Regions from separate parts of the Maribacter sp. UBA3344 genome, predicted to be linked through region 2. Evidence: riboswitches for the same ligand, from Rfam matches in the RefSeq annotation. Region 2 holds a riboswitch; the other holds the start of a gene.
The links. Region 2 has a riboswitch for S-adenosylmethionine ahead of B2Z27_RS12840 (O-acetylhomoserine aminocarboxypropyltransferase/cysteine synthase family protein). Riboswitches for the same ligand answer to the same signal wherever they lie in the genome.

Region 1: another riboswitch for S-adenosylmethionine. It lies ahead of B2Z27_RS00865 (Na+/H+ antiporter NhaC family protein); the one in region 2 lies ahead of B2Z27_RS12840 (O-acetylhomoserine aminocarboxypropyltransferase/cysteine synthase family protein).

Annotation. Positions count from the first base shown of each region.
Region 1 covers NZ_DERI01000002.1:26,349-43,089, reverse strand. The annotation lists gene B2Z27_RS00905 (DMT family transporter) at 1-714, opposite strand, end outside; gene B2Z27_RS00900 (iron-containing alcohol dehydrogenase) at 841-1,998, opposite strand; gene B2Z27_RS00895 (nitroreductase family protein) at 2,038-2,670, opposite strand; gene B2Z27_RS00890 (NAD(P)H-binding protein) at 2,684-3,349, opposite strand; gene B2Z27_RS00885 (TetR/AcrR family transcriptional regulator) at 3,351-3,935, opposite strand; gene B2Z27_RS00880 (patatin-like phospholipase family protein) at 4,159-5,370, shown strand; gene B2Z27_RS00875 (DEAD/DEAH box helicase) at 5,474-6,790, shown strand; gene B2Z27_RS00870 (M24 family metallopeptidase) at 6,800-8,155, shown strand; gene B2Z27_RS00865 (Na+/H+ antiporter NhaC family protein) at 8,223-9,518, opposite strand; SAM-I-IV-variant riboswitch at 9,570-9,666, opposite strand; gene B2Z27_RS00860 (arylsulfotransferase family protein) at 9,950-11,224, shown strand; gene B2Z27_RS00855 (hypothetical protein) at 11,464-12,207, shown strand; gene B2Z27_RS00850 (hypothetical protein) at 12,337-12,636, shown strand; gene B2Z27_RS00845 (outer membrane beta-barrel protein) at 12,759-13,616, opposite strand; gene B2Z27_RS00840 (cytochrome-c peroxidase) at 13,874-15,085, opposite strand; gene B2Z27_RS00835 (vanadium-dependent haloperoxidase) at 15,236-16,690, opposite strand.
Region 2 covers NZ_DERI01000018.1:67,857-84,597, forward strand. The annotation lists gene B2Z27_RS12800 (deoxynucleoside kinase) at 1-76, opposite strand, end outside; gene B2Z27_RS12805 (GLPGLI family protein) at 270-1,127, shown strand; gene B2Z27_RS12810 (TonB-dependent receptor) at 1,168-3,849, shown strand; gene metK (methionine adenosyltransferase) at 4,113-5,369, shown strand; gene B2Z27_RS12820 (hypothetical protein) at 5,833-6,030, shown strand; gene B2Z27_RS12825 (CocE/NonD family hydrolase) at 6,392-8,335, shown strand; gene B2Z27_RS12830 (hypothetical protein) at 8,396-9,226, shown strand; gene B2Z27_RS12835 (sulfatase family protein) at 9,474-11,096, shown strand; SAM riboswitch class I at 11,688-11,791, shown strand; gene B2Z27_RS12840 (O-acetylhomoserine aminocarboxypropyltransferase/cysteine synthase family protein) at 11,908-13,182, shown strand; gene thrA (bifunctional aspartate kinase/homoserine dehydrogenase I) at 13,367-16,741, shown strand, end outside.

The sequences.
Region 1 (16,741 bases), on a different contig from region 2:
ATCTGCAATTTGAAGTAAAATACCCACCAATGGTATGGTCCATTTCCAAGTAAATGCCTTTCTTTTTTCGGAATAAGGAAACCAAGTTACCGTAAGTATGATCAATAAAAATAAAACGGTGTAAAAGCAAAACCAGAATTGCAATGTCTGCGGATTCAAGGCTAAGCTTTGAATTAAAAATTTATCGTACAAACCGCTTGAAGCTCCTAAAAAAGTTGCTCCAACAATAGCAAAGATCCATTTATTTCGCTTAAAATGGATTCCTTCTTTTTTACCGATTCGTGAGTAGAGAATCACAGAAAATATGATAAGAAAAAAACCGATCCACTGCCATGAATTCGGTTTTTCCTGATAAATGGTAATGGCTCCTATAAAAGTAAAAAATGGCCCAGCAGATCTTATGGGCGTAACAATGGTTATGGGCAAATGCTTTAATGCTTGGTAGGCCAACACCCATGATGCCGCCATGATCGCTGATTTAATTGCAATAAATCCGTGAGTTTCAAAAGGAATATTGTTGATATAAAAATCTATGGATAACATATATTCCTTGAAGAACAAGGAGCCAAAATAAAAGGGCAGGAGCAATAAAAACCCAGACGAGATCGTACCCAACAATACAGGAAAAACCTCATTGCCCTGTACAGCATGTTTTTTGCATAAGTTGTGTAATCCTAAAAATAATGCCGCTAAAAGTCCAAGGTACATCCACATAATGCGCGCGAAGATATTGGTTTTATCTTATTTGTTCATAACCTAAAAACCTTGTATTGCTCCTTTAAAACAAAAAGGGGATGCCTTTTGTAAAGACACCCCCTTTTTCAACACTCAAACTTAATGTTAATATGCCATTTTTACGATTTTTTCAGCGTCTTCAGGCATTAAAGCTTGTCGCTCACCTAATTTCCAACCTCGGTCTGTAAAACGTTTAGCAATCTCTTCAGCAGTACCTTCGTATTCTTTGGTATAATCTGACAATTTGGTATCTATGCCCAATTCTTGAAAGAAAGCTTCGGTTTTCTCAATGGCCGCATAAGCCTTGTCATCAATACTTCCCTCGGTTATATTCCATACACGTTCGCCATATTGAGCCAATTTTTCTTTTTTGGCCTCAAAATTATACTTGTAATGACTTGGTGCCACAATTGCCAATGTACGTGCATGATCAATACCGAACAAAGCGGTTAATTCATGCCCCATCATGTGAACGGCCCAATCTCCAGGTACTCCTTTTTGAATTAATCCGTTCAAGGCCATGGTACAGCTCCACATAAAATCGGCCGCAGGTTTATAATCGGTAGGGTCTTTAATGACCTTTGGCGCTACTTCAATCAACGTTTGCATAATACTTTCTGCAAATCTATCTTGTAACGATGCTTCTATAGGATACGTCATGTACTGTTCCAAAACATGTGTAAACGCATCGGTAATACCGTTTACCAATTGACGTACAGGAATAGATGTAATCACTTGTGGGTCAAGTACGGAAAACTCTGGGAACAATCCTGGTCCGCCCATGGCTAATTTTTCCTTTGTTTCCGCTCTTGTGATGACCGCTCCTGAATTCATTTCAGAACCTGTTGCCGGTAACGTCAACACCGTACCAAATGGCATTCCTTTTTGGGTTCTTACATTTTTAGTAAGTATATCCCATGGGGTGTCACCTTCATAAACAGCTGCCGCAGAAAGGAATTTTGTCCCGTCAATTACAGAACCGCCGCCTACTGCCAATAAGTAAGATACATTTTCATCCTTAATAACCTTCAGCGCCTTCATCAATGTATCATATTCTGGATTGGCAGGAATTCCGCCAAACTCAATAACATCAAAATTGGACAGTGCCTTGGTTACCTGATCGTAAATGCCGTTTTTCTTAATACTTCCGCCACCGTAAAGCATAAGTACCTTAGCATTGGCGGGTATTTCACTTTCTATTTTTTTGATCGTATCCTTTCCAAAAATTATTTTGGTGGGATTCTTAAATTCAAAATTGTTCATTTTCTTTCTCTTTTAATTTTTAATTGTTCATTGGCTTTACTATTCTATAACAGTAACCAAATCTTTCATTGGTTTTCTCACCTTTACAAGGTTCACCAACCAATCTTCACTTTCATTCCTATAGCCTAACGGCAATAATACCGCACTTCTTAATCCTTTTTCACGAAGACCCAATATTTTATCTACAGCTGCAGGATCAAAACCCTCAATAGGCGTTGCATCTACTTTTTCAAAAGCTGCCGCAGCAATGGCTTGTGAAAAAGCAATATAAGCTTGCTTTGCCGCGTGGTTAAAATTCTCCTCTTCATCTTTTTGTGGGTATGAATCTAACAACATCTTTCTATAGTTTTCCCAACCTTCATTTTTAAAACCACGAATTTCATTGGTAAGGTCGAACATATAGTTAATACGTTCTTCGGTATACGTGTCCCAAGCGGCAAATACCAAAAGGTGAGAACAATCTGTAATCATAGATTGGTTCCATGCTACCGGTCTAATCTGTTCTTTTATTTCTTGATTCTTAACCACTATAATTTCAAAAGGCTGTAAGCCACTAGAAGTAGGAGCCAAGCGTGCCGCCTCTAATATGCGTTCCACTTTATCTTCAGCAACTTTTTCACCATTCATGGCTTTAGCTGCATATCTCCAATTCAATTTATCCAATAATTCCATTATCTAATTTTAATTAAGTTGTTTTTGCTAATTGTTCTATATCATCCGACGTAATTATAACATCGGTATTACTCGTGGTATTTGCCAAATTGAGCATTGCTTGTGCAATACTATCGGCATTAATTATTCTATATTTCTTTAAGGGACCAATGAATAGGGGCTGAATTACTTTAAAAACTACTAGACCTATCTTTTCTAGTAATCGTTGTTCGTTTCTTTCCCCGCCTATTAAAGAAGGTCTTAAAATGGAAGTTCTCGGTATTGCCTGATTTAAAACCTCTTGCTCCATTTCTCCTTTAGTACGGTTATAGAAAATGTTACTTTTCTTATTTGCGCCCATTGCGGAAATAACCAAAAAAGTGTTTATTCGATTAGCCTTTGCCAATTTTGCCGCGGCTACAGGTATACCATAATCAATGTCTCTGTACAAAGATTTATCCGGAGTCTTTTTTGCGGTGGTACCTATACAACAATAGACTTCATCACCGGTAAAATCATTTTTAAACTGTTCCAATTCTAAAAGATCGCCTATATACTGCTTCACTTTATTGGGCAACCCCTTTATGCTAGACCTTGAAAACAACTTTATGCTTTCATATCTATCATCAACAATAAGTTTCTCTAAAAGCAAGCCACCCGTTAAACCAGAAGCTCCCAAAATAATAGCTGTCTTATTCATCCTATTCGCATACTTTTATACTGCTCCAAGCTGCCTCAAAAGCTAGTTCTAACTGTTTGTCGTCCAAAACTAAGGCACCACGATTTTGAGCAATGGTTAAAAAGGAAAGCGGATTTATAGCATAGGCATACAACATATAATCTGACATGGGTTTTATAACTCCTTCTTTAATTCCTCTTTTCCATAAATCTAACAACGGTTGTAAATGCCTTATCCCTTCTTGTCTGCTTTCTTCATCTATCATGGGCGTATTATCACATTGGGCCAAGAACATGGCGTAGGCATCTTCTTTCAGTTTAAATTCAGCAATACGTTTCCAGATTACTTCAAAACCTTCTTTGACCGACATGGTTTCATCATAAGTAGCAAAAGCATAAGCAGTATAACTTGATTTCACCTCTAAATATGTCTTGTTTACCAAATCTTGCTTGTTTTCATAATAGAGGTAAATAGTGGCAGGAGAAACACAGGCCATTTTAGCAATTTTGCTCATAGGCGTTGCATGAAAGCCGTCGTTATTTACAAGCTCTATAGTTGCATTTATCAATGCGTTACGTTTGTCTATACTTTTTTGAAGTGCTGCCATGAATTAAAATCTTTGTACAAAGTTACAGAAAATGAACGTTCATTCTTTTTTATTAACAGAACTTTAATTGACTGTATTAAAATATAATATCCTCATAAATTCTAAGAACATCCTATAACGGCTCTATCTGATAATTCACTAACTTTAAGATGTCTAATAAAGGTAGTTCCCACGTCCTTTTCATTTACTACATCATCTAACCTTAGTAGGTATTCCATAACACATGTATAAAATTCTATCTTTAGATGGCGGCGGAAGTTGGGCAATAATTCAATTGCTTACCTTAAAAGATCGTTACGGAAATTTAAACGGTCACCAAATACTTAAAAAATTTGATTTAATTATTGCAAACTCAGGGGGCAGTATCGTATTGGCGGCATTGGCAGAAAATTATACATTAGACAAGGCAATTGCCCTTTTTAAGGAGAAAAGAAACAGGGAGCTTATATTTCATAAAAATACTTTTAAAGACCGCTATTTTCCGGTGGATTATCTCGGACTCTTCAATGCAGGTTTCGGACCTAAATATAGTACCAAAAGAAAAAAGGAAGCGTTTGAGAGCTTATTTCCCGAAATCGATAAAATACAAATGGATGAACTTCCAAAACTCATTGGTAAGGATTCACTTAAAATTGTTGTTGCAACATACGATGCACTGAACAATCGTGCAAAATTCTTCAAATCGTTCTCATCGAATTCCGAAGGAGATGATTCCGTTAGACTTACACAGGCCATAAACGCATCTTCAAATGCACCGGTACAGTACTTTGATTTTCCTGCACGCTTTAAGTCTAAGGGTAGCGATATATTCTATGAGCTTTGGGACGGAGCCTTAGGCGGATTCAACAATCCTATTTTAGCGGGAATCATTGAAGCGTATAAATTGGGTGTTGACCTAAATACCATTCGCGTTGTTTCTTTAGGTACCAGCAATTCCTTAATGTCAGCAGATTCTAAAAGGGACTTTTGGAACTGGAAACAAATTGCGCTTCAATTCAGAAGAAAGAAATTCCATTTTTCAAAATGGAAACCTCAATTTAATTTTTTTAAAGAAACGGTACTGCACCAAGCTAAAACCATATTATATCAACCGCCAGACACCGCCAATTACATTGCTATGATGTTCTTAAAAGCTGCAACGGGCAATAAACCCAATGAGCAGATTATTAGATTATCTCCTTTAATACATTATGATAGCCATAGTTCTGAAGAAATTATTCCATTGATCCAACAGCTCTATAAAATGGATATGGACTTAACTACAGATGAAGAAATCGATAAATTAATAAAGTGTTTTATTGGTTGGAAAAACGGACTGATCTATAACCAACCTATTGAGTTTAGGGTAGAACGCAGTAATGACCTCTTGTTTTTACAGGGCGATAAATGGTACAAAGACGGTATGGAGAGGTGGATAACTTGGGAACAAATATAAATAAGTGATCATACCTTCTAATTAATATTAATTTACAAAATCGTTTCCACCGATTATATCCGCCCCTAGCCAAAGTGTACCTATCTTTGTTTAAAATCATTTTATGCCAAGCCAATTTTCAGATTTAGGAATTTCTAAGGATTTAAAAAAAAGTCTAGATGAATTACAGATAACCGAACCCACCACTATTCAAAAGAAATGCATTCCTATAATTTTGGACAAAAGGGATGACCTTGTTGCCTTAGCAAAAACAGGAACTGGAAAAACCGCTGCTTTTGGTCTACCATTATTGCAATTGATAAACAGCAAAAGTACAGCTGTACAAGCTGTTATTTTAGCACCAACAAGAGAATTGGCACAACAGATTCATGCCAACTTAATATCGTATACCTCAAATAACCCTGATATTTCCATTGCTGCTTTATGTGGTGGTATTCCCATTAAACCCCAAATAGAGGTACTTAAAACTCCTACCCAAATTATTGTCGCTACACCTGGTAGATTAGTTGATTTAGTAAAACGCGAAGTTTTGGATATTACTAAACTGAAGTATTTGGTTTTAGATGAGGCCGATGAAATGGTAACTGCATTAAAAGACGATTTAGATACCATTATTGCTGGCATACCTAAGGCTAGACGTACTTTTCTATTCACTGCAACCATGTCCGGTGCTATTAAACAAATGGTGCAAAATTATATGTCCAAACATGTGGTGCATATTGAAGCTGATATGTCTACCCTTGGTCATAAAGGCATTGATCATAAATATGTAGTTGTGGAGCCCATTGAAAAACTAGATGTATTAACTCATTTTTTGAATTCAAAAGAGGGACAAAGCGGAATCATATTTTGTAAGACCAAGGCCGCCGTAAACAAACTGGCAAAAAAATTGGCTATAAATAAATTTTCTTCGGGAGCGTTGCACGGTAGTCTATCTCAACCCATTAGAGATCGCATTATGGGGCAATTTAGAGAGGGACATATTAAAATTCTTGTGGCTACCGATTTAGCTGCCAGAGGTATAGATGTTAAAGAATTGGGTTACGTAGTAAATTACCATTTACCAGACACCTATGATGCCTACGTGCATAGAAGTGGACGTACGGCCAGAGCAGGGGCAAAGGGACTTTCTTTGACCATTTTACAAAAAGAAGAGGTTGCAGAGGTTTTCGATTTTGAGAAAGAATTAGGTATTTCCTTTTCTAAATATCAAAAAGCGGATGCCAAAAGTATTGAAGAGAACAACACTTTATTATGGGCCAAGAAAATATTTAAGACAAAACCGAACAGAGAAATTTCAGATGAACTTAGAACGAAAGTTAAAACGGTATTTCATCATTTAACTAAAGATGAACTCGTTGAGAAAATTTTGGCACATTACTTAACTGAGCATAGCACTTCTGATAACCAACCTAAGTAAAAGTAGAAAATGAAAGTAATTTTAACATGTTTAGTATCAATTTTAGCTATGGTGGTTGTAAATGGTCAAACACCCGTGCAATCTTATTTTGAGTGGACTAATTTACCTTTTACAAAAGAAGAATTAAACACTAGACGAGAAAACCTGATGACAGAATTAGCCCAATCAAATAAAAAAGGGCTAGTATTAATACCCGCAAAAGACGGATTTTCAATTGGTGAAACATTTAGGCAAACAGATGATTTTTATTACTTTACCGGTTTAGAATTGCCAAATGCCATTTTAGTTTTGAACTTGAATAATCAAAAAGTTACTATCTATACCCCAGAACAGGATATACGGTTTGAAAACAGTTCTAGAAAAAATGATTTTCCCTTAAGACCTCTATTATATGATAAAAATATCATAAACAGAACAGGTATCCCACTCGCTTCCATGGAAGATTTTACTAATCTGTTGAATTTAGAAAATTCCAATAAATCTAAAATATTAATAAATAACGGTAGACCTGGCGAAGTAAAATTTGCACCCAATGACTACATAGCTACCTATTCTCCTGTTCAAGTTCTTTTAGAGGCAATCAAAAAGAAACATACAGATTTAAGTTTTGAAAATATCTACGAAGCAATTGCCAAAGTACGTATGATAAAATCTGAAAATGAAGTAAAATTCTTAAAACAGGCGGCAAATATAACAGTTAAAGGCATTAATGAGGCGGCAAAAGCTATAAAACCAGGAATAGACGAACGTTATTTAGAAGGCGTTTTAGAAGGAGATTTCAAGAAAAATGGTTCTCAAAGGTTGGCTTTTGGGTCCATCATAAAATCCGGACCAAACTCTCATTGGCCCTGGAGAATTTTAGCAACACATTATAATCGGAGAAACCGTATTATGCAAAATGGAGATCTTGTTATTTTTGATGTAGGGTGCGAATATGAGCAATACGTAAGTGATATAGGAAGAACATTTCCGGTTTCTGGTAAATTCACAAATGAACAAAAAGAGATTCTGATGATGGAAACCAAAATTGCTGATGAAATTATTAAGTTTTTAAAACCAGGAATAACCTTTAAGGATGTGCAGAAATTCACCAATACCATTATTCCTGAACACTCAAAAAAATATATGCAAGTAGGTTTGTTTTTTGGTCACCATTTAGGCTTATCAACAGGCGATCCAAACTTATCTAATGCTCCTTTAAAACCAGGCATGGTATTTACTGTAGAGCCGTGGTATTATAATCATGATATCAATATTTCAGTATTTACAGAAGATATGATATTAATCACGGAAGATGGTTGTGAAGTGTTAAGTTCGGACTTACCTAGAACACCTGAAGATTTAGAGAATTTGATAAAAAGTTAATCGCTACATTTTATTATACCTTATTTTAATGCTATTGAGAATGTTTTTTAATATTCCTGTAGGCTATTTACTTCTTAGATTTTAATCCTACAAACAACACAGTAGACACCAATAATAACAATAGATACCAAGTATTACTTACAAGGTCCAAATAAGTTATACTACCCTTTGCAAAGCTCAAAATCATAAGCACCTGGGCTCCATAAGGCAATAATCCTTGAGTTATACAAGCAAAGACATCTAAGATAGATGCAGTCTGTTTGTTCTCTAAAGCATACTCATCATTAATAGATTTAGCAATGGGTCCAGATATAATTATGGAGACCGTATTGTTCGCAATTGCCATATTAATAGTTGATACCAATGTTGCAATACCAAACTGTGCCGACTTCTTACTTTTTACAAAAGTTTTAATTTTTAATAGTATAAACGCTATACCGCCATTGTACGTCACCAAAGCGGCCAAACCACCCGTTAATAATGATAAAAGAAATATCTCCGTCATATTGGTAAAGCCTGTATATGATATTCTTGTAAATTCCAACACTGTGAAATCACCATAAAAGACACCTAAGATCCCAGCCGAAATTGCGCCCAATACAAGCGTCACAAAAACGTTCACACCTATTACTGAAAGTATAATTACAATTAAATAAGGCAAAATTTTAAGAATGGAATAATGATACTCTTCCATTTCCATTCCTACGGTATTCATGGTTAGACCTTCATACATTAAAATGGCCATACTTATAATGGCAGCAGGTACGGCTATTTTGATATTCGCCTTGAACTTATCACTCATTTTTACATTCAGTGATTGTGTAGCGGCAATGGTGGTATCTGAAATTACCGAAAGATTATCACCGAACATGGAACCTCCTAACAAGGCACCGCACAAAATACCCAGCGAAAAATTACCGGTATCCGCAAAACCAATTACAATTGGAGCCAGCGCTACTATAGCGCCAACAGAGGTACCCGTAGAAATAGACAAAAATGCAGCAATTACAAACACACCTACATATATATAGTGTCCGCTGATAACATCCAGACCTAAATGAACAATAGCATCTACACTGCCCATAGCTTTGGTTGTCGCTGCAAATGCTCCTGCCAATAAGTATATAAGACACATGGTCAAAATTTTATCATTACCGCACCCTTCTAAAAGAATGGCAATTTTCTCCTTCATAGATTGCTTAAACATGAGAAATGCTACCAGTATACCAGCAATTACGGCAATAGGAGCGGGTAGGGCATAAAAATCATTTTGAAAAATGCCTACGCCTAGAAATATTGCAATGAATATTAAAAATGGAATAAGTGCCTTTGCATTGGCTGTAACAGCTTTTACTTGAGTCATATATGGTTATTTGTAGAATCAGGTTTAGAGCTATAGCAAATACAATAGGAAGGATTTAACGTTTTTTCCAAGGTATTGGCTTATCGCTTTTAGCACCTTGCTCGTTATTGCAGGTTGCTATCTCTATTTGAGATTCTTGATAATTTAAGGGCGCAAAATTAATAAACCATCAGTACATAAAATCAAAAATTATACTAATTATATCTTAATTTAATCCGTTTTGACCAATTGCAGAAAATGCCATTTTAAGATGACAAAAGGCTAAAAAATTTCACTTATACAAAAGGGTCTTTTACTGAATTATACACTCCATTCGCTGAGTAGCTTCATTTTCATTTAAACTTCGAACTACATTTAAAATCTAAACGGAGACTGGTATCTATACCTACTTAGATGCTTAAACCGTATAACAACCCTAAAAATTAAAATCGATGAAAAAAATGAATCTTAACTTAGGAACAACTGCATTATTCGTATGCCTGCTTTTCTTAACCTCTTGCAGTAATGATTCCGATGATGTTTCAATCACCGAAGAAGAAACAACAGATGATACTAGCGACACCAATGAAGCAAGTAGTACTGTGGACAGTGACTCCTATATTTTAGCCGTTGCACCGGACAATGGGGTATATTTAATTGATCATGATGGTAATACCTTATTTGATTGGGATTTCAATGGTGACCAACTGGGTAATGATGCCATGCTTCAATCTGATGGCAGCTTGGTAACTACCATAAAAGCTGATAATCCACAGATAACCTTTGGTGGTTATGGTGGCGGTTTTAGAAAAATAAATGCTGACCAATCCATTGAATGGGAAGTGGACTATTCTACTAGTACCTACATCTCACATCATGATGTTAATTACTTATCGAACGGAAATATCATATTTCCCGTATGGGAAGAAGTAAGTGCTGCAGATGCTGCCGAGATGGGATTTTCGGGTAATTTTAATATTTATCCTGAAGCTATTATTGAAATGAATCCATTAACCCAAGAAATAGTTTGGGAGTGGCATGCTACGGACCATATTGTTCAAGATTATGATGAAAGCAAATTAAACTTTGGTGTCGTTGCCGATGTTCCCAACCTTATTGACATCAATTATAATAATGATCAAACTGATGGTGACATTATGCATGTAAACGGTATAACCCTAGATGAAACGAACGACCTTTTATACATGACCGTTAACTTTTATAGCGAGGTTTGGGTTATTGATCATAGCACCTCAACAGAAGAGGCTGCCACCAATACCGGCGGAAACTATAATTTAGGTGGTGACCTGGTTTACCGTTTTGGAAACCCCCTTACTTATGACAATGTTGGTGAAGTGACCATGAACAGGGTACATTATCCTAATCTTTTTGATGATAATAAGATGTTGGTATTTGTAAATAATAAGTACGACAACCAATCTGCAGTAGCAGAATACCAATTGAGTCCGCCTTATGAACTGGTAGCCGGTCAAGATAATGAGCCTGAATTAATATGGGAATTCACAGATACCGATTTATATAGTAATGGTTTAGGTAGTGGGGTTAGAATGAGCAATGGAAACACCCTTATCTGCGAAGGCACAGGTGCTATTTGGGAAGTTAATAGCGACGGAGATGTGCTGTGGAGATTTACAAATTACAATAGACCGTGGCGTGCGTATGCATTTACAAAAGACGACGATGCAATAACCGCATTAGGTCTATAATTAAAGATAGTTTTTTTGATTGATTGATTGATGACGAAGGGCTCCAATAGCAATATTGGAGCTTTTCTATTTTTAAAATTCATCTACATGATGAAATATAAGCAACTAGCATTGTTCAAATATGTAACCGGTAAAGGTTCAGGCATTCGCTTTAAATCTTATGGCATACACTTAAAATTCCTCTTTAGTCTTTGTTTTATAAATAGGTTTACCATTCCAAAATTACTAAGATCAAAAAAATGAAAATATATACTACGCTATTATTGGTATTTAGTTGGGCAATTGGCCAAGCTCAAAATACAGAGGATAACATTACTTATCAAAGCATTATAGACGAAGAACATATTATGGTCCAATTAAGTACAGCAGACCAAGCTACTATGATGTCTATGTTGCACCAGGGCTTTTACGTGTATTTTGATGTTAAAGGAAAAAAGAAGAAAAATGTTTCCATTCAATATCCAATCAATAGTACTCCGCCAAAACGTCCAGAACGAAATGAAAGAGATAATAATTCTCGTAAAAATACGGATGAACAAGAGCGGAAAGGACCGGACATGAACAAGCTATTGGAAGAAATGCCCAGAACGGCACGCTTTATTAATTTTGACCATGAAGAAGAATTTCATTTAGACCTAAACAATCTAGGTGTTACCATAAACTACAATTTTGACGAAGCTTCAAAAGAACTTCATTATCACTTAAAAATACCAAAAAATAGCATTGCTGATAATGACACCAAGCTATCCAAATTATCCATTGGTATTGTGACTCCAAAAATAACATCCGAAACAAAAACTGAAAGCCCAAATGTAAGTTTTGGTGGTGGAGGTCAAGGTAGCCGATCTGGAGGTGGCAGAGGTGGTCAAGCTGGAGGTCCTGGCGGTGGAGGTAGAGGAGGTTCTCAAGGCACACCACCACAAGATCAGCGACCCGAAGAAGTCTCCATTAATATTTGGTTTAAGGCCGATGCCAACAATTAAGTATTACAAAATTTTTCATCTATTGATTCTATAGATACGTAGTAATAATTACACTATTGGTATATATTGTTTTCACTTACTAAGAGGTAAATATACTTTTGTAACACATAAATATTAAAACACATAACCATGAAAAAAGTAATTGCAACGTTTATCATTATTGCTTCAATAACCAGTTGTAACAGTGTAAAGAACATGAACACCTCATCTATGTCCGATGCTGCTACATTATTAAGCTCACTAAGTTCTAATTCTACGGTACAGCAGGTGGCGAGCTTATTTAGCCTATTGGATACCAACAATGATCAAGCTATTAGCTCAACTGAAGCTATTGGCGAAGTTTCTGAAAATTTTGATGTATTGGACACTGATAATAACGCTAGCCTTAATTTAACCGAATTGGAAGGTATACTTGGTTTGTTAAAATAAACCTTCCATATAAACGTATTCCCCCCGAATACGTTTATTTTCATTTTGAGTTATTTGCTAAGAACCCCCTGTTTATCTTAAACAGGGGGTTCTTTTTTTTGTAGAAGATTAATAATGAAAACTTAATTCGTGGCTTTATTAAATTTGTAAGTAATACCAATATTTAATCCAAAAGAAGAATATGGTACTTTTTGGGACAGTTCTTTAGATGTATCAGTATTGGTATTCGATAGGTTATCTACGTACGTAGTAGTTCTATTTACACCTTCTGGCAAATTATCAATGGTATATAGCCCACTAACCGCTACAGTACCATCAGGTAGTTTTACATCTGTATTGAATTCCGATATTTCAGAATCTTTACGCTTTAAACTAATACCGTAATATTCAGCTTCTACAAACAGGCTAAAATTATCATCTAAATCATATTTATATCCAAGAGCTCCCACGAACCCTAAAGGAAAATGTCCATGAAAATCCTCTTTATAGTTCGTTTCGGAATAAGAGCCTTCCGGTACACCAAAAGCCTCGGCTTCGGCTTCAGAAAAAACAGATTTTTGATAAATGACACCTTCCGTTTTACCTCCCAATTTTAATAGTGCTCCAAAACGTCCATATATATTATTGGTAAATTTATATACCACGGATGCGGAAGCACCAAATGCCCTTGCCCTTGCAACAGCATTCACTTCTGTATCCGGTAAACTAACAACAGAAATATCCTGGTCAGCACCATGCAAATAACCTACTCCAAGATCAAAACCGAAAGAGTCGTCAAAAAAATAGGTGCCTCTAAGTTGAAAGTTTGTGCCTTCTCCATAACTGCCATATGAGTTTTCTGTTTCCGTTGTCGTAATTCGTTCTCCCAATTTCATACCTGCACTTCCAACGGCATAGCCAGAACTTGCCGAGACTTGCCATTGCCCATATGCCGTTGTGCTAAAAATTGCCAAAACAGCTATTAACATTTTATACTTCATAATTCATTTTTTATGTATTAGACTAAGTAAATTTCATTCTATTCATTAAACCCAATTTTTCTTATAAATACCTAATAAACATTACGTTTAACACTTGCTAGAGTGCGTATAAAAGAGGTAGAATAAGAGTTTTAGTATTGAGCTTTTTTTAAATTGAACGCCAAATTTACATCAAACCAATAATACAGCTTAGCTTAAAAGATTTTTTAACTAATTATATTAATTTAAATTATAAACCTATTGAAATAAATGAATGGTTAATTCTCTATAAACGGATCGGCATATTTCTCATCTGTGATAAACTTTGTATCGGTCAAGGTATGTAGAAAATCAACTAATGCTTGTTTGTCATTATCGGATAAGTTCAATCGGCGAACGTTATTTCCTTGAGTAAGTCTATTATCCAAATTTGGGTTGTTCTGTACACCGCTATTGTAATGTTCAATAACCTCTTCAAGAGTTTCAAATCTACCATCGTGCATGTAAGGTCCTGTTAAAGCAATGTTTCTTAAAGATGGCACTTTAAATTCACCCAAATCATTATTATTACCGGTTATACCGCCTACGCCCGGATCTGTAATAGTAGCATCTAGCCCGTTGTTTCTAGCAGCATCACCCACAAAAACATTGGTAGCATGACAATCAAAACATCTGGTCTGGTTGCTCATAAAAAGTTGCTTACCTCTATTTTCTGAATCTGTAAAATTTGGAAAGTTGTCATCTATATCGTTTACTTGTGCCAAACCTTCATCAAATTTAGATTCATATGAAACCATAGAACGTATAAATTGAGATAACGCCAATGCTATACGCTCACTGGTAACATTGTCATCACCGAAGGCATTAGTGAATAAAGCTTCATAATAATCTACGACCGACAGTTTTGCTTCCAATTCAGGCAAAGTTAGTCCCATTTCCACTAGGTCTTGAATTGGAACCAATGTTTGCTCTTCTAGACTAACCGCTCTTTCGTCCCAAAAAAACCTTCCATTTTCATAAAACCTGGCATTTGCAAGCCCCATGGAATTCCTAGAAGTTAATTCACCATCAAACCCTGTACTTAAGGCGGTAGGATCAGAAAAACCATGTTCTTGAATATGGCAAGACGCGCAAGAAATAGTATTGTTCCTAGATAAATTAGTATCATAGAACAACACCCTGCCTAAAGTTGCTCCATTATCTGTTATTTCGTTATTATTAGGAGTATTATCTTCATTTCTAACATCGTTATCTAAAAAGAAATCCGGCAAAAGTATATTGGCATAATTGAATGGAGAACCTGGCAAGGCTAAAATAGATGAATCAACAGCAAGGTCATTAGTATTTTCTTCATTATCATCAACAACCGTATCATTATTTTCATCATTGACCAATAGTTGTTCTTCTTCGGTTATATCTATATATTCATCTTTACTACACGAACTTAAAATAATCACTAGTAAGCAAATTGGGACAAAACACTTTTTCATATTACATTGTTTTTTAAAAGATTGATAAAAATTAAAAAGTAGTTTTCTGTCATATAGGTCAAATAAATTAGGGTAGGGTAACGGTAGGAATATGGTATTGCAACAGCTTCGCCATTACTGGCGAAACTTCTACAATCCAAGGGTTAAGAATTAAAAATTAGGGGATAAACTAAAGTTGTTCACTGCAGCTGAAATCTCATAACCTAAACGAGCGCCTTCATCACTATCAGCTTGTATATGTACACCCAATGGTATTCTAGAATATCCATTTTCTTCGGCCATTTCCGTAAAAGAACTGAACCTTCTAGGGGTGCCATCAAAATCTGATCTTCCGGCATGGGTTCTATCGGTAAAGTTAATGGCGTCTCCCCCAAATATGTCTATAAAAACTCCCGATGCCGCCGCTGCAAATGTAGCATGCCCTGACGGATAAGCCGGAAAAGCTGGATTGGGGCTGGAAATGAATCGTGCTAAATTTGTTTGAAAATCATCGTTGATGTACTCCAGAATAAATCTACTTGGTCTTTCTGAATTATAGGTGTATTTATCATCCCAAGCAGAAACCGCAGCATCATTAGTTGCAAAACCAAGTTTCAGCAACAACTCCAATGCTTGTTCAAAATCCAAGTCTTCCTGTTCAATTAATTGATTGGCAATGGAAAACTGTCTACCAGGAGGACTCATCATTAACCCTTCTACATCATCTGACCAAAATTCGGCTATCCAAAGATCTTCGTTATCTGATAACCTAGCGGTTGTAGCAGAAATCTCAACTTCTTCCATTTGCTCATAATAGCCACTATTTCTATTAGTGTTGTGGGAAAATGGCGGCGGTGTGCTAGAGGTCTGTTCCGGACTGATCACAAATGTTCTTACCCTGTTCCAATAAGGAAACCACGCACTTTCTCCTTCAGATGCCGCCCATAAGCCTTCACCAACAGGTGCTACATATGATGCAGGATTAGGGTCTAACTGTTGAGATTCTGCTTCGGTATCGGTTTGGCTATAGGCAATTACACTTTCTGCGACCAAAGTCCCCCATGCTATGGAATTCTCAATTTCTTCTTGGGAAAGTTCTTCCGTTAGTTCATCTGCCAACTCATCCTCTAAAGTTGCAATACCCGCTTTTGCATTATTGGAAACATTGAACATAAAATGGTCCATTACCAAGGCGTAACATGTGTTAAGTGCCAAATTTCTATCTACGTTATTTGCTCTTTCATCTAAATCAAGATTAAAGCCCTGTAATTGACCTTGTGTAGATCCATAACCATCCATATCCGCTACGGCAGTTTCGTACCCGGCCAAATGAATGTAGGCTAAAGCTCTTGCTGTAGTATTAGGTCTTAAGCCATCAGTATATCTATCCAAAACCAGCCAAAGATCATTCCAATCCACAATTAATTGCACAGTCTCCTCAGATGGGTTCAAGCCATTGTTACGGTTATTTTGCCTTCTAGCGGTCAAAGAGTCTTGGGCCACTGTTTCAAAATCATCTGTGTCCGTTTCACTAATTTCAAGTACGTCTAACTCATCTTTTGCACAAGCCTGTAGTAGGATCACCGATAGGATAATCAACACCCATCTTAAATTATAATTTCTCATAAATTTCTGTATTAAAGGTTAATGTTTAACTGAAGGCCTTTTGTGCCTTTC
Region 2 (16,741 bases):
AATTATAATGTTTTGCAAGTAATCTGGTTAGGGTCGTTTTTCCTGCACCGATATTTCCGGCAACTGCTATGTGCATAGAATTAAATTGATTAATGGTTGTGTTCTTGTTCCCAAGAAGAATTCGATGGTACAAGATACAAGATAACAACAGGAAGTAAAAACATATTTGTTGTATGGCATAAAAAAAATGAAAGCAACGTAATTATTAACATACTTCAATTAAACCAAAAGCCAAAATTGGTGTCATACAAGCATTCTAATACGTACACATGAAGATATATAAGTGGTTTTTAAGTTTTGTAATCCTTTGCATGGGCATGAACTTGCATGCACAAGATTTTCAAGGAAAAGCGGTATACCAGAGTAAAACTCAGGTAAATTTTGATTTTGGAAACCGAAATATACCAGAGGACCGAAAAAAGGAGATGATGGAGCGTATTAAAAAGGCAAACGAGAAAACCTTTATACTCAGCTTTGATAAAACAGCATCTATTTATAAAGAAGAGGAGAAATTAGAGCAACCTGGAGAAAGAGGTGGTGGTCGTGGGCCACGGTTTGGAGCTATGGCCGGTACAGATGGCGATTTATATAAAAATATAAAAGAGCAAAGGTATTTGATAAAGAACGAGCTTTTGGGAAAGATTTTCTTAATCGATGATGAGTTGGAGACCTTGGAGTGGAAAATGGGTACCGAGTCTAGAAAAATAGGAAATTACACGGCGTTCAAGGCAACGGCAACAAAGACTATAAAGCGACCTAATATGAGTGCCATTTTTAGAAGACCGGGCAGAGGCGGGCAAGATAATGAAGAGAAGGAGAAAGAAGCTGAATTTACCATTAAAGAAGTAGAGATCGTTGCTTGGTATACTCCTGAAATCCCTATAAATCAAGGTCCTGGTCTGTATTGGGGTTTGCCGGGGTTAATATTGGCGGTGAACGATGATATTACCACAATTGTGTGTTCGGAGATTACAATGAATCCTTCGGAGAAAATGGAAATAAAAGCACCTAGCAAAGGTAAAAAGGTCAGCCAGGCAGAGTATGATGAGATTTCTCAAGAAAAGATGAAAGAAATGCGAGAGAATTTCAGGAATAGAGGTGGTCGGGGTGGCGGTAGGCCAAACTAATAAAAGTGCTTTTTAATTCATTTCAATTTATACCTATTACATGAGAAACAAAGTGCTTTTAACACTATTGCTAGTGGTGACGTCTGCTGTTGCCTTGGCCCAAGAAATTTCATTGTCCGGTACGGTTAAGGACAGTTTAGGGGTTGGTGTAGATATGGCCAACGTCATTGCGATCAATACGGCTACACAAGGTTTGGAGTCTTACGGTATAACCAACCATGCAGGGCTATTTAAATTGAAGTTGAAAACTGGTGAGCAATACACGGTTAAAGTGAGTTATCTTGGTTTTAAACCGGAGTCGTTTACTTTTACCGCTGGGGAGCATGATGCGGTTAAGGATATTGTTTTGCAAGAGCAGGCGGCACAATTAGATGAGGTAGATGTTACTTATGAAATGCCGGTTTCGGTAAAAGGGGATACTATTGTGTATGATACGGATTCCTTTGTATCCGGTACCGAAAAAAAATTAAAAGATGTACTTGAGAACCTTCCCGGTATTGAAATTAACGATGACGGCCAAATTGAGGTAGAAGGTAAGACCGTGAGCAAGGTCATGGTAGAGGGCAAAGACTTTTTTGATGGCGATAGTAAACTGGCGGTAGAAAATATTCCAGCCAATGCTTTGAGTAAGGTAGAGGTGTTGCGTAATTTTAATGAGGTTTCACAAATGAAGGGACTCACCAATGACGATGATAATGTGGCCTTGAATATTAAACTAAAAGAAGGGAAGAAGAATTTTTGGTTTGGGGAGTTAACTGCCGGTTATGGTCCAGATGATAGGTATTTGGCCCATCCGAAATTGTTTTATTACAGTCCTAAATACAGTATCAATATTATCACTGATCTTAACAATATAGGTGAAGTACCTTTTACCCGTAATGATTATAGGAATTTTACCGGAGGATTCAGGAATCTAAATTCAAGAGGAGGTAGTTCTATTTCTACGGGGGCAGATGGCTTAGGGCTTTCGTCTACCCAGAATAACAGGGCAAATGATATTGATACAAAATTTGCCGCCGCAAATTTTAGCTATGCACCCATGGAGGGTTTAGATTTAAGTGGATTCGGTATTTATTCGTACACCGGTACCATTTTAAAATCAGAAGGAGTAACATCTTACATAGCCAGTAATGATGTGGAAAGTACTACCTCAAATACAGATCAAACAATACATTTGGGTCTGGCTAAATTGAGTGCCAAATATCAGCCAAATGATAGTTTTCAGTTAGATTATGACGCATTGTTAAAACAATCTGATGATACTGAAGAAGTAAACGTACTGTCCATTTCATCTATAACTGATGAGATCGCAGAGGTGAAGAAACAAAAACCGTTATCGGTAAATCAAAATCTGAACATTTACTATACTTTGAGCGATAAGAATATTTTTGCCGTAGAGGCGCAATATTTGTATCAAGATGAAGATCCATTTTATGAAGCAATTAGAAACGAGTTTGCCTTTGTAGATATTTTTCCGGTAGATGAGAACCAAGAGTTGTATAACATTAATCAGGCAAAACAAGTAGTCACCAATAAGGTAGACGCAAAAGTGGATTATTACAGGGTTCTGGGTAGCAAAAGCAATATTAATTTAACTTTGGGTACCACACAGAGCAATCAAAACTTTAATTCGAACATATTTCAGATTTTAGATAATAAAGATGTTTTAAATATGAATGGCGATGATTTTGGTAATGACGTTGCCTTTCATGTTTCAGATGTTTATGCCGGCTTGCACTATAAAGTTATTTCTGGGATTTTCACGTTTAACCCAGGTGTAACCTTACATCAGTTTAATGTAAAAAATGAGCAATTGGGTAGTGTGGTCAAGGATAATTTAACGTCATTGTTGCCAGATGTATATATAAACGCCCAGCTTAAAAAGTCAGAAAACTTACGATTTAATTATCAAGTAACCCGTTCATTTACAGATGTAAGCAATTTTGCTCAGGGTTATGTGTTGAACAACTATAATTCCCTGTACAGTGGTAACCGCGATCTGGAAAGTGCGTTGAACCATAATGTGTCGTTGAACTTTTTCAGTTTCAACATGTTCAACTTCACCAATATTTTTGCCAATGTGGCATACACTAAGCGAATAGACGCCTTAAAAAGCGGGGTGAACATAGTTGGTATCAACAGGGTAAGTAGTACCATTAACTCTAATTTCGATGATGAATCTTTTACGGCAAATGGAAAATATGAGCGTACTTTTGGTAAGATAAAAGCATCGGTGCAAGGTAATTTAGGTTGGTCTACCACCAATAACCTTGTTGATGATGAGCAGCGAACCTCAAATTCTTTGACACAGAATTATACGGGCGCGCTTTCTACGAATTTTAAAAATGCGCCTAACTTGGAGTTGGGGTATAGGTACACCGTAAACAATTATGAAAATGGTGATTTGGAAACTACCTTTTACACCAGTAGGCCCTATGCCCGTTTTGATGCCAGTTTTTTAAAGAACTTTATTTTTACCGTAGACTATGATTATTATAATTATACGGATAAGGAAGATACCATAACCAATACCTATAGTTTTTTAGAGTCTAATTTAACCTATCAAAAGAAAGATAGCCGTTGGGAATATGGCATTAAGGGAACCAATTTATTGAATACCACTACATTGAATAGGGATAGTACCAATGAACTCTACTTTAGTACACAGGCGTATTTTGTACAACCTAGGTATGTACTATTTTCTGTAAAATATGATATATAACATTTGATGATTCTAGCAGGATAAAGAGCCTTAATTTTAATTGGGTCAATAAATAACATCATATTAAGATAAGGAACAGAACATTTTTTCTATTTTTGCATCTGAATTAAAAAAAAAGAGGAGGGATTTGACTGATTGCAACCTCTGTTTTAGCCTTAGGGTATAAAGCGAAAAAAATGCTAAAGCAGTTGATGTAGATACCTATCGCATCATACTTCTTTTCGGCATTCATACAAATCCCTCCATAGAATAAAAAGTTTGTTATGCCATATTTATTTACATCAGAATCTGTTAGTGAAGGCCATCCGGATAAAGTTGCGGATCAGATCAGTGACGCCTTATTAGATCATTTTCTTGCTTTTGACCCAGAAAGTAAAGTTGCTTGTGAGACCTTGGTAACTACCGGCCAGGTAGTTTTAGCGGGAGAGGTAAAAAGTGATACCTATTTAGATGTACAGAACATTGCTCGTGAAGTCATCAATAAAATAGGATATACCAAGGGTGAATACCAGTTTAGCGGAGACTCTTGTGGAGTTATTTCATTGATCCATGAGCAGTCTCAAGACATTAACCAAGGTGTAGACCGTGGAGCAAAGGAAGAGCAAGGGGCTGGTGATCAAGGTATGATGTTTGGCTATGCAACCAGTGAGACCGAAAATTACATGCCTTTGTCGTTAGATATTTCACACAAGATTTTGCATACACTGGCAGAACTGCGTAGAGAGGGTAAAGAGATTTCTTATTTAAGGCCAGATGCTAAAGCGCAGGTTACTTTAGAATATTCAGATGCCAATGAGCCACAGCGTATAGATACTATTGTAGTTTCCACACAGCATGATGCTTTTGATGCCGATGATGAAAAAATGTTAGCGAAAATAAAGTCTGATATTATATCAATTCTTATTCCAAGGGTGAAGGCACAATTGCCGGTAGAGACCCAAAAATTGTTCGATGATCAGATCAAATATCATATTAACCCAACAGGTAAATTCGTAATTGGTGGACCACATGGTGATACCGGATTAACGGGCCGTAAAATTATTGTTGATACCTACGGAGGTAAAGGAGCCCATGGTGGTGGTGCTTTTAGCGGTAAAGATCCAAGTAAAGTAGACCGTAGTGCGGCATATGCGGCACGTCATGCGGCAAAAAATTTGGTAGCTGCAGGTGTTGCGGATGAAATTTTGGTACAAGTGAGCTATGCGATCGGCGTTGTTGAACCTACATCTATTTATGTAGATACCTACGGTACTTCTAAAGTTGGGTTAAGTGATGGTGCTATTGCAAGAAAGGTGGCTGAGTTGTTTGATATGAGACCTTTTGCCATTGAAGAAAGATTGAAGTTGAGAAATCCTATTTATTTGGAAACGGCCGCTTACGGTCATATGGGTAAACAACCAAGAACTATTACCAAGGTTTTTGAATCGCCATATAATGGTCGTATTGAAAAAGAAGTGGAATTGTTCACTTGGGAAAAACTAGACAAAGTAGCAGAGATAAAATCTGCGTTTAGCATATAAGAGTAAAGTGAAACCGTTTTGCACGGTTAATGCTTACACATCTAATGAATAAAAAATGCCTCGTATTTTACGGGGCATTTTTTTGTGCATTGATTTATGGAACGATTGTAAAAACATCACGAGTATTTGGGCTGCTATTAAGGATTGTTTTTATAGTTGTTTTTGGTGTTCAATAATTCATACAAGCCAATTAACACCTCTTCACAACAAGATTATATGGTTTTACCACAAAATCTATTTTGTAGGAAAAGTATTACATATATTTGAATTGTAATTATTGGTGAATCCCCAAATTTTGCCAAGTTAAAAGATAAAGAATATGTTAGTACTGTAAAAAAAATTATCCATGTGAATACCGGTTGAAGTCCCAAATGTCTGCTTGTATTCCGCATTGTTAAAAAGAGTCTTTGTCTTTTAAAAACCTATAAAAATATGAACTTAACCTACGAATGCCATGCTTAAAATGCCCAGATTTCTATTAACGCTTTTCATTGGTATATGGCTGCAATCGTGTGCAAAAGATACAGACCTTATTTCTGAATATGTAGTTTTAGATACCTCAAAATACGAATATCGTTCCGTAGAAATGAATCCGGAATTTAAAATTGAAAAATCTATAGAAAATTTAGAAACAGTTGTATTAATTCCTTTTTCTAATTAAATTTAGATCCAACTAAACACTATTTTAATGAAAGACCAACTACTAAAAGAGACCACCATTGAAGAATATAAAAGCGATTTTTTCACCGGCATTGTTATGCTAATGAGAAAGTTGTTTATGATTTAAATGCGTTTGCTTTTCTCAATTTCCTGTGTGAGAAGTACAGTGCCTATCCACCTATCAAAACTTTATTTTAATATTTCGTTCCCTGTAAATGTTATATTGCGGTCCAATTCTTCTTGCCTTGTTCTCATTTAAAAATGATTGACAGGCAGCTAAAGTTAAATTAGCAATTTTCGGTTCAATTTTATTCCGTACAGTAGTAAACTTTCTTAGTTTTAAGATTTCAAACCTTTAAGACATGTCAAAGTTTACCATCAAACAGTTTTTTACGTTCATTTTACTAGCTATAGTACTTATTTCCTGTAGAAAAACAACACAAAAAGTAGCCAATGCCGAGGTTTCTGATACCTACGTAGAGGATAACTACACAAAAAAGGAAGTGGATATTGCCATGCGTGACGGTGTTACGTTACATACCACTATTTATTCGCCAAAAGACACTTCAAAAGAGTACCCAATTATAATGCAAAGAACCCCGTATAGTTCTCAGCCTTACGGAGCGGGTAATTTTAAATCAAAGATCGCGCCCAACATTCATATGATGCAAGATGGCTATATAGTGGTCTATCAAGATGTGCGCGGCCGTTGGTTAAGTGAAGGGCATTATGAAAATATGCGCGCCTATAATCCCAACAAAAAAACAGAGCAGGATATCGATGAAAGTTCAGATACCTATGATACTATTGAGTGGTTGGTCAATAATGTAGAGAATAATAACGGTAATGTAGGTATTTGGGGAATTTCGTATCCTGGCTTTTATTCTACCTATGCCGTGGTAGATGCGCATCCGGCATTAAAGGCAGCATCTCCACAGGCGAGTATTGCCGATTTCTTTTTTGATGATTTCCACCATAATGGCGCCTATTTATTGAGTTATTTTAGGGCTACTTCATTGTTTGGTACACCAAGACCAGATGGGGATAAACCTATAGATACGGCTTGGTATACACTGCCTGATTTACCAACTGAAGATCAGTATCAATTCTTTTTAGATGAAGGACCGTTAAAGAACTTAGATCGATTTTTTGAATACGAAACAGCCGATACCCCACGTATGGCAAAGGAGGGCGTAACCGATGATTATTTTTGGAACGAACTTAAAGAGCATCCAAATTATGATGAAATGTGGCAGAGCAAGGGCTTGATCCAGCATTTAAAAGATGTAAAGCCAACAGTGGCCACAATGGTAGTTGCGGGCGAGTTTGATGCGGAAGATTTATACGGACCGTTAGAAACCTATAAGAATATAGAAAAGTACAATGCCGATAATTACAATACCTTGGTTTTTGGACCATGGGATCACGGCGGATGGGCACGTAGAAAAGGTCAGAATACTGTGGGCAACTATTATTTTGGCGATGGAATTTCTGAATTTTTCCAAGAACATATAGAAACCAAATTCTTTGATCATTTCTTAAAAGGTGATGGCGATAAGAATAGCGGTTTGCCAGAAGCCTACGTTTTTGATACCGGTAGAAAAGATTGGAAAACCTATGATACTTGGCCGCCAGCAGGTGTCGTGAAAAAGGATATGTATTTATCTCCAGATCAAGAACTGACTTTTGAGCCAAAAGAAGTGGAAGAAGTAAAGTTTATCAGTGATATTAAAAAGCCGGTTCCATATTCAGAAGATATTAAAACGGTATTTACACCAAGAAAATATATGACCGATGATCAGCGTTTTGCAGCTCGCCGTGGTGATGTCCTGGTGTTTGAAACTGACGTAATGCAAGAAGATTTGACCTTGGCGGGTGATATTTTGGCGAAGCTAAAAGTTGCTACTACGGGTACCGCTGCAGATTGGATCGTAAAAATCATTGACGTACACCCAGCAGATGAACCTGCTTATGAAGGCATGCAAGACCACTTAAAAATGAGCAACTATCATTTAATGGTACGTAGCGAAGTATTGCGCGGTCGTTTTAGAAATAGTTTTGCTAACCCAGAACCGTTTGTGCCAAATGAAAAAACAGATGTAACTATTAAGCTGCAAGATGTATTCCATACCATTAAAAAAGGTCACAAATTACAGGTACAAGTACAGAGTACTTGGTTTCCGTTAATAGATTTAAATCCGCAAACCTATGTAGATAATATTTTTGAAGCTGAGGAGTCGGATTTTAAAACCCAGACACATACGGTATTCACAGATTCAAGTATAGAGTTTTCTGTGTTAGAGTAGGAGTGCTAAACGATTGTAAATCATGCGATAGAAGTAATATATTGTAACTATTAATAAACTATGATCTTTGATATTAGGACAAAGGAAAAAAATGAAGAAACAGAAATTTCGGAGAAAAAACTACAAAGTTTAATCGTCGAAAATTTCAATTTATTTTTTCCTGAACTTAAAATTATAAAATCGGAATATGCTATTAAAGGAAATGTTAGGTTGTTTGGGATGAGCGGACGAATAGATATTCTGGCATACAATCCAGTCGAAAACAATCTTGTGATATTCGAGCTTAAAAAAGAACACTCTAGGAACATAGTTATTCAAGCAATTGATTACTCAGATTTTATTGAGGAAAATTTAGAGTTAATTATTTCGCGTATTGATGAATTATCTATTGAAGAAAAAAAGATAGTCTTGCAACTTAACAAGCCACCTAAAATAATATTAGTAGCGAATTCATTTTATCATCCAACAATTCGTCGTGCGAAAAGATTGACTAATGAAATTTCTTTATATCAGTATATTTATTATTCTAATCAACTTCTGCAATTTGAAGAGATTAAGGATAATAGTAAAATAAAAGAGAGAATAGAAAGTATTTCATATTCGAGTGAATCTCTAGATCACATTCCTAGAATTGTTGAAATAATAAAAACCATAATTGGTTTGGATTTATTAAATGAAAGGTATTACAAGATTGAAGGTAGAAAATTAACTGTAAATCAATCACATTTGTTTAAATCATACGAAAAGTATTATAGTGGTAAGGGAATGGATTTTTTATCGAAAATGGATTTTGTAAAGTCGATAAAGGAATCGAATAGGTATATTGGAAGTTCTAAAGGTGTGCGATATAAAAACAATAATACGAGCGGAATAATTATAAATCTGTCATAAATTACGATGCCTCAATTCACAACTTGCTAAGGTCATTTTATTAGTTTATTGTAGTAATGATTAAGAATGGTCCACAGATTCTTACAAGTGTTTTAAGTAAATATACATTAACATAGTCCTTCGAAATTAAATATCAATTAAATGGGTACATTTTGGAAATTAAGATTTGTGGCTTAATATTCCTTATTTTTAATATCAATCAAAATTAAACAAAAGCCAACAACAACAACAACCAACAACAACCAAAATGAAAAAAATAATCCTAACTGTTGCAGTCCTGCTTCTCTTGCTGCCATTTAAAACTAAGGCGCAAAAAAGCAATGCTAAAAAGCCCAATATTATTTTCATCATGTCAGATGATCATGCGTATCAGGCCATAAGCGCATATGACGATAAATTGCTGCAAACACCCAATATTGATCGCTTGGCAAAAGAGGGCATGCTTTTTACCAATGCCAGCGTTACCAACTCTATTTGTGCGCCTTCTCGTGCAACCATATTAACAGGCAAGCATACACATATCAATGGGAAAGTGGATAATTATTTTCCGTTCGATACTACACAGGTGACCTTTCCACAAATCTTTAAAAAGAACGGTTATAAAACGGCGATGTTCGGTAAGCTTCACTTTGGCAATAATCCAAAAGGGGTAGATGAGTTTATGATCTTGCCGGGTCAAGGGCACTATATTAATCCAGATTTTATAGTCACCAATGGTGATACCATAACCAAGCAAGGCTATGTTACCGATATCATAACAGATGTATCACTAGATTGGTTGAAAGAAGAAGCGTCCAATGACGAACCTTTTATGATGATGTATTTGCACAAGGCACCGCACAGACCGTGGTGGCCAAGACCGGATAAGTTTAAGGAGTTCACGAAAAAGACCTTCCCAGAGCCTGAAACGTTATTTGATGATTACAGCAATAGAGGATCGGCGGCAAAGACGGCAGAAATGAATTTGTTGACACACATGATGTATAGTCATGATAGTAAGATCAGACCGGAAACCTTAGCTAAAATGGAGGGTAAGGTTTTACCGGTAGTGGAGGAATTTCCCAATAGTTTTTACGGTCCGTATAACCGTGCAACGGCAGAACAAAAAGCATTGTATGATCCGGTGTTAGATTCCATCAACGATTTTTTCTATAACAATTGGCCAAAAATGAACGATACCGAGAAAATGAAATGGAAGTATCAGCGCTATATGCAAGATTATTTGGGTAGCATTTCTTCGGTAGATGATAACGTAGGTCGCTTATTGGACTATTTGGATGAAAGCGGATTGGCGGAAAACACCATAGTGATCTATACCTCTGATCAAGGATTTTATTTAGGGGAGCATGGTTGGTTTGATAAGCGATTTATTTATGACGAATCGTTCAAAACTCCGTTATTAGTGCGTTGGCCCAATGTAGTTGAACCGGGAGCTGTAGAAAATGAAATGGTACAGAATTTAGACTTTGCACAGACCATGTTAGAAGCTGTAGGCATCAAGCCGCCTAGTGATATGCAAGGCGAAAGTTTAATTCCCTTATTGAAAGGCGAAAAAGAAAAATGGACTAGAGATGCCGTGTATTATCAATATTACGAATATCCATCTGTTCATATGGTAAAGCGTCACTATGGTATTGTGAATAAAGAATTTAAATTGGTGCATTTCTACTATGATGTTGATGAGTGGGAGTTGTATGATAGATTGAAGGACCCAAAGGAAATGAATAACATCTACAACGACCCTTCCTACGCCGATACCGTTAAAAAATTAAAGAAAGATTTAATTGCACTTCGTAAAAAATATAAAGACTCCCCGGAGCAAGATCAGATGTATATAGATAAATATAAGAGCGCAGGGATGATTGAGTAGTTGTTCGTGGTTCGTTTCTCGTTGTTCGTTTTTCGTTTATAGTAAAATGTCAGTTCGAGTGCTCTTAAACTAATTTTTCTTTAGGTTAAGAGTGTATCGAGAACAGGTTTGGGACACGTGTGCTTCTCGCTACAATTTTTCCTCCCAAAAAAGGTCGTAAAAACCACTCGAAGTGACATTCGTTTTAAGGCGAAAAGGAGTTGATTTCATACTGTACTTTGTCAGTTCGAGTGCTCTTAAGCTAATTTTTCTTTAGGTTAAGAGTGTATCGAGAACAGGTTTGGGACACGTGTGCTTCTCGATACAATTTTCCTCCCAAAAAAGGTATTAAAAACCGCTCAGAGTGACATTCGTTTTAAGGCGAAAAGCAATTGATTCCATGAAGTGCTTTGTCAGTTCGAGTGTTTTGGGCGTAGAATATCTGAGTCCTAAAAAGTATCGGTAATATTGTAATTGAACAAGTGTTCCATTGCTTTTAAGCCTTCAGAAAACTAACAACAAGACCAAGAATTATATATTTTTCATAAAATACTAGGTTTTTAAATTTTTCTGCCTTTATATTTGTAGCTCAAAGTTCACACACGTATTGAATAGTTATCAAGAAAGGTGGAGGGATTAGACCCTTTGAAACCTTAGCAACCCTTTGTTCCATACAAAGAAGGTGCTACATTCTACCCTTAGGGGAAGGATAACAGTAATCGATTTTCTCGATATTACTTTCTTATAACTTTTTGATTTTACTTACTCACATTTTTATGTGTTTAAGTTGGGCTTTTTAATTATTAAAATAATTTTTAAAAACAACAAAATCATGAGTAATCACAAATTAGCAACAAACGCATTACACGCAGGTCACGACACCACTACAAATGGAGGTACAAGGGCAGTGCCTATTTATCAAACTTCATCGTATGTATTTAATGATACCGATCATGCGGCAAACTTATTTTCTCTTAAAGAACTAGGGTTTATTTACACACGTTTAAACAATCCTACCAATCAAATTTTACAAGATAGATTAGCCGCTGTTGAAGGTGGTGTTGGTGCTGTGGTATTTGCATCTGGTACTGCTGCTATTTCTACAGGTTTATTGACCTTGTTAAAAGCGGGAGATCATATTGTAGCATCCAGCAGTTTATACGGTGGTACTTTTAATTTGTTGAATGTTACCCTACCAAGATTCGGTATTACGACCACCTTTGTAGATGCATCTGATCCTGAAAATTTTGGAAAAGCGGTGCAAGATAATACAAGGGCTTTCTTTGTGGAATCTTTAGGGAATCCGAAATTGGATGTGTTGGATCTGAAAGCGATTTCTAAAGAATCGAAAGCAGCGGGAGTACCTTTTATAGTAGATAATACAGTAGCTACTCCTTCATTGTTAAACCCTATTGAGCACGGTGCCAATTTGGTCATTCATTCATTGACAAAATATATTGGCGGTCAAGGAACGTCCTTAGGTGGAGCAATTATAGATGCCGGTACGTTTGATTGGACCAACGGAAAATTCCCTGAATTTACGGAACCATCTGCAGGTTACCACGGTTTGGTATATAGCGAGGCATTAGGTGCTGCAGCATTTACCTTTAAATTGATACTGGAAGGTTTACGTGATTTTGGTGGGGCATTGAGTCCGTATAACGCCTTCCAGATTATACAAGGTTTAGAGACTTTGCCGGTACGTATAAAGCAACACAGTGCAAATGCATTGGAATTGGCTACTTGGTTAGAAGGAAGGGATGAAGTGGCTTGGGTAAATTACCCAGGATTAAAGAGCAATAAATACTATGACTTGGCGCAAGAATACTTGCCAAAAGGTCAAAGCGGATTGGTTACCTTTGGTATCAAAGGAGGTTTTGAAGCGGCTAAAAAGGTTACCGATGCCACTAAGATTTTTTCATTACTTGCCAATATTGGTGACACTAAATCATTGATCATTCACCCGGCAAGTACTACCCACCAGCAACTAACCGCAGAGCAGCAAGAAGGTGCAGGTGTGGGGCAAGATTTAATTCGTTTGTCGGTGGGTCTTGAAGATATAGAAGATTTAAAAGTAGATTTAGAGCAGGCATTTGCCAGCCTTTAATATAGGTTGCTATATAGTCAACAACCGGTCACTGACCGTAGCGGAAGTGATCGGTGGTTTAAGAAAAAAAGAATATTGGTGGCGGCTGAGCCTAGCCGAAGTCATTGAATGTTCAAGAATATATTATTTTACATGTGGTGGCTGAGCGCAGTCGAAGCTCAGTCACAAATTGATTTTGAAATAGATGTTACATCAACTACAGATTAAAAAATACAAGGCCCTAAGCGGTAGTGCTCAAGATATTCAATTATCATATCAGGTATTTGGGAAAGCTCTTCATACAGCGCCAATAATTTTGGTGAATCATGCATTAACGGGCAATTCTAATGTTACCGGAGAAAATGGTTGGTGGTCTGCCTTGATCGGAGAAGAGAAGTGTATAGATACTAACAAGTACACTATTTTGGCATTCAATATTCCGGGCAATGGTCATGATAAGTTTGTAATAGAGAACTATAAGGATTTTGTAGCCGGTGATGTAGCTAGAATATTTTTATTGGGCCTACAGCAGTTAAAGGTAGAACGTTTGTTTGCATTGATCGGTGGATCTTTAGGTGGCGGTATCGCTTGGGAAATGGCAGCATTGCACCCAACGCTGACAGAACATTTGATTCCTGTGGCATCTGATTGGAAATCGACCGATTGGTTAATAGCCAATTGCCAAATACAGGAACAGTTTTTAGTGAACTCTAAACAACCTGTGCATGATGCCCGTATGCATGCGATGTTATGTTATAGGACCCCGGCTTCCTTTAAAGAACGGTTTAAACGAAGTACCAATGAGGAGCTTAAGGTTTTTAATGTAGAAAGTTGGTTAATGCACCATGGCGATAAGTTACAAGAGCGTTTTCAATTGTCTGCGTATAAGTTGATGAATCAATTGTTAAAGACCATTGATGTAACTAGGGATGGTGATGAGAATTTCATTAAGCTACAAAATAGCGATACCAATATTCATATTATCGGGGTAGATTCCGATATGTTCTTTACTGCCCAAGAAAACAAAGATACCTTTAGGCAATTGGCGCAGGCAAAGAGTAATGTTACCTATGGAGAAGTACAATCGTTACATGGGCATGATGCCTTTTTGATCGAGTTTGATCAAATGGAAAAATTGCTGACCGGTATTTTTAATACCAACGGTAATATCAAGAAGATCAAAATCCTAAAATTTGGTGGTAAATCGTTAAGCAATGGCGAGGGACTTGAGCGTGTATTGGATATCGTTACACAAAAGGTCAAGAACAATGAGAATATAGCCATGGTGGTTTCCGCAAGGGAAAAGGCTACGGATCAGCTAGAGGATATGCTAGAGAAAGCGGCCAAGGGAAAAGATTATAGGTCAGATTTTGAAGCGCTGGAGAAGTATCAAAAACATACCTATTCCAACGTAAATCTATCTGCCGAATTCAAGGGCTTGGCAAAGCTATATGAAGGAGTTTCCTTGTTGGGAGATTATAGCGCCAAAATAAAAGATGAGGTGCTGGCGTATGGCGAGTTGATCTCTGCCAAACTGGTAACCAAACTATTGATCGGTAAAGGGATCAATGCCAAACTTGTAGATACTCGTGAAGTCATTAAGACCGATGATACCTTTGGTGATGCCAAGGTGCTTGAAAATGAATCCAAAGAATTGGTGCTTTTGAAATTTGCTGAAATTCCGAGTGATACGGTAGCGGTAGTTACTGGTTTTATAGCCTCTACAGTGGAGAATGAGACAACTACTTTGGGTAGGAATGGTAGTAACTATTCCGCCGCATTATTGGCTAATTTCTTAGATGCCGAAGAATTACAGAATTACACCCATGTTGATGGTATTTATACGGCAAACCCTGATTATGTACCAGAGGCGAAAAGACTGGCGAACCTGTCTTATGAAGAAGCAAATGAGCTCGCCAATTTTGGAGCTACCATTCTACATGCCAAAACCATAATTCCCTTAATAGAGAAGAACATTCCGTTACGTATTTTAAATACCTACAATGATGATAATGAGGGTACTTTAATAAGTGCCAAATCCAGTAAAGAAGGTATAAAGTCGCTCTCGGTAATAGAAGATGTTGCCATGATCAATATAGAAGGTCGTGGCTTGTTAGGGAAAGTAGGGGTGGATGCCCGTATTTTTAAAGCCTTACAATCTAGCAATATTAGTGTCAGCATAATTTCTCAAGGATCATCTGAAAGGGGAATAGGTCTTGTAGTGAAAAAGGATAAGGCAAAAAGGGCAAAGCTGGCACTAGAAAATGAGTTTAGCAACGACTTTGAATCAAAAGATGTAAATATGATTACGGTGATGGATGATGTGTCAATCATATCTATCGTAGGTCAAGATTTAAGCACTTTTCACAATCCGTTCAATGCATTGATCAAAAACCAGATCGTGCCGTTGTTGTTCAATAATACGGTATCTGGCAAAAACGTAAGTTTGGTGGTAAAGAAATCAGATTTGCATAAGGCGGTAAATGTTATGCACGGTCAGGTGTTCGGCATCAGTAAGAAAATTAATATTTTGATTTTCGGTCACGGTAATGTAGGCGGTACGTTGATAGAACAGATTTTAAAGTCGGCAAAGTCCATTAAAGAGCGCAAGAAATTAGACCTAAGGGTTTTTGGAATTGCAAACTCTAAAAAGATATTGTTGAATGAAAAAGGTATTGCCAAAAACTGGAAGACACAACTAGAGCAGAAAGGAAAACCGTATAAGGTTGATGACGTCTTTGAATTTGCAAAGCGTCACCATTTAGAGAACCTTATTGTAATAGATAATACGGCAAGTAAAGATTTTGTTGCCAACTATTTTGAATTTGTAGAGCATGGTTTTGATATTGTGTCATCTAACAAAATTGCCAATACCTTGCGTTACGATTTTTATCAGTTACTGAGGGAAGAATTGCAAAAAAATCAAAAGCAATATCTGTACGAAACCAATGTAGGAGCAGGTTTGCCATTGATTGATACTATTAAATTGTTACATTTATCCGGAGAGAATATAACAAGGATAAAAGGCGTATTCTCAGGTTCTTTAAGTTATATTTTCAATACATTCTCAGAAGTGGATGTACCTTTTTCATCGATTTTGAAAGATGCAATGCAAAAAGGATTTACGGAACCAGATCCACGTGAAGATCTTTCTGGAAATGATGTTGGGCGTAAATTATTGATTTTAGCACGTGAGCTAGATTTGCATAATGAGTTTGCAGATATCAATATTGAAAACCTGATACCTAAAAAACTGCAAGATGGTGAGGTAGATTTCTTCTTACAGCATTTAGAAGTGTTGGATACCAAGTTCAATGAAATTAAGAAGAACCAAAAACCAGATCATGTATTGCGTTATGTAGGTGATCTGCACGGAAATCTTCAGAAAGAAAAAGGAGTGTTAGATGTAAAATTGGTCTCCGTACCAAAAGAAAGTGCCCTGGGGCAAGTAAAAGGGTCAGATTCCATTATAGAGATCTATACGGAATCTTACGGGGAAAATCCGTTAGTAATACAAGGTGCAGGTGCAGGCGCAGCAGTAACCGCAAGAGGTGTCTTTGGTGATATATTACGAATTGCG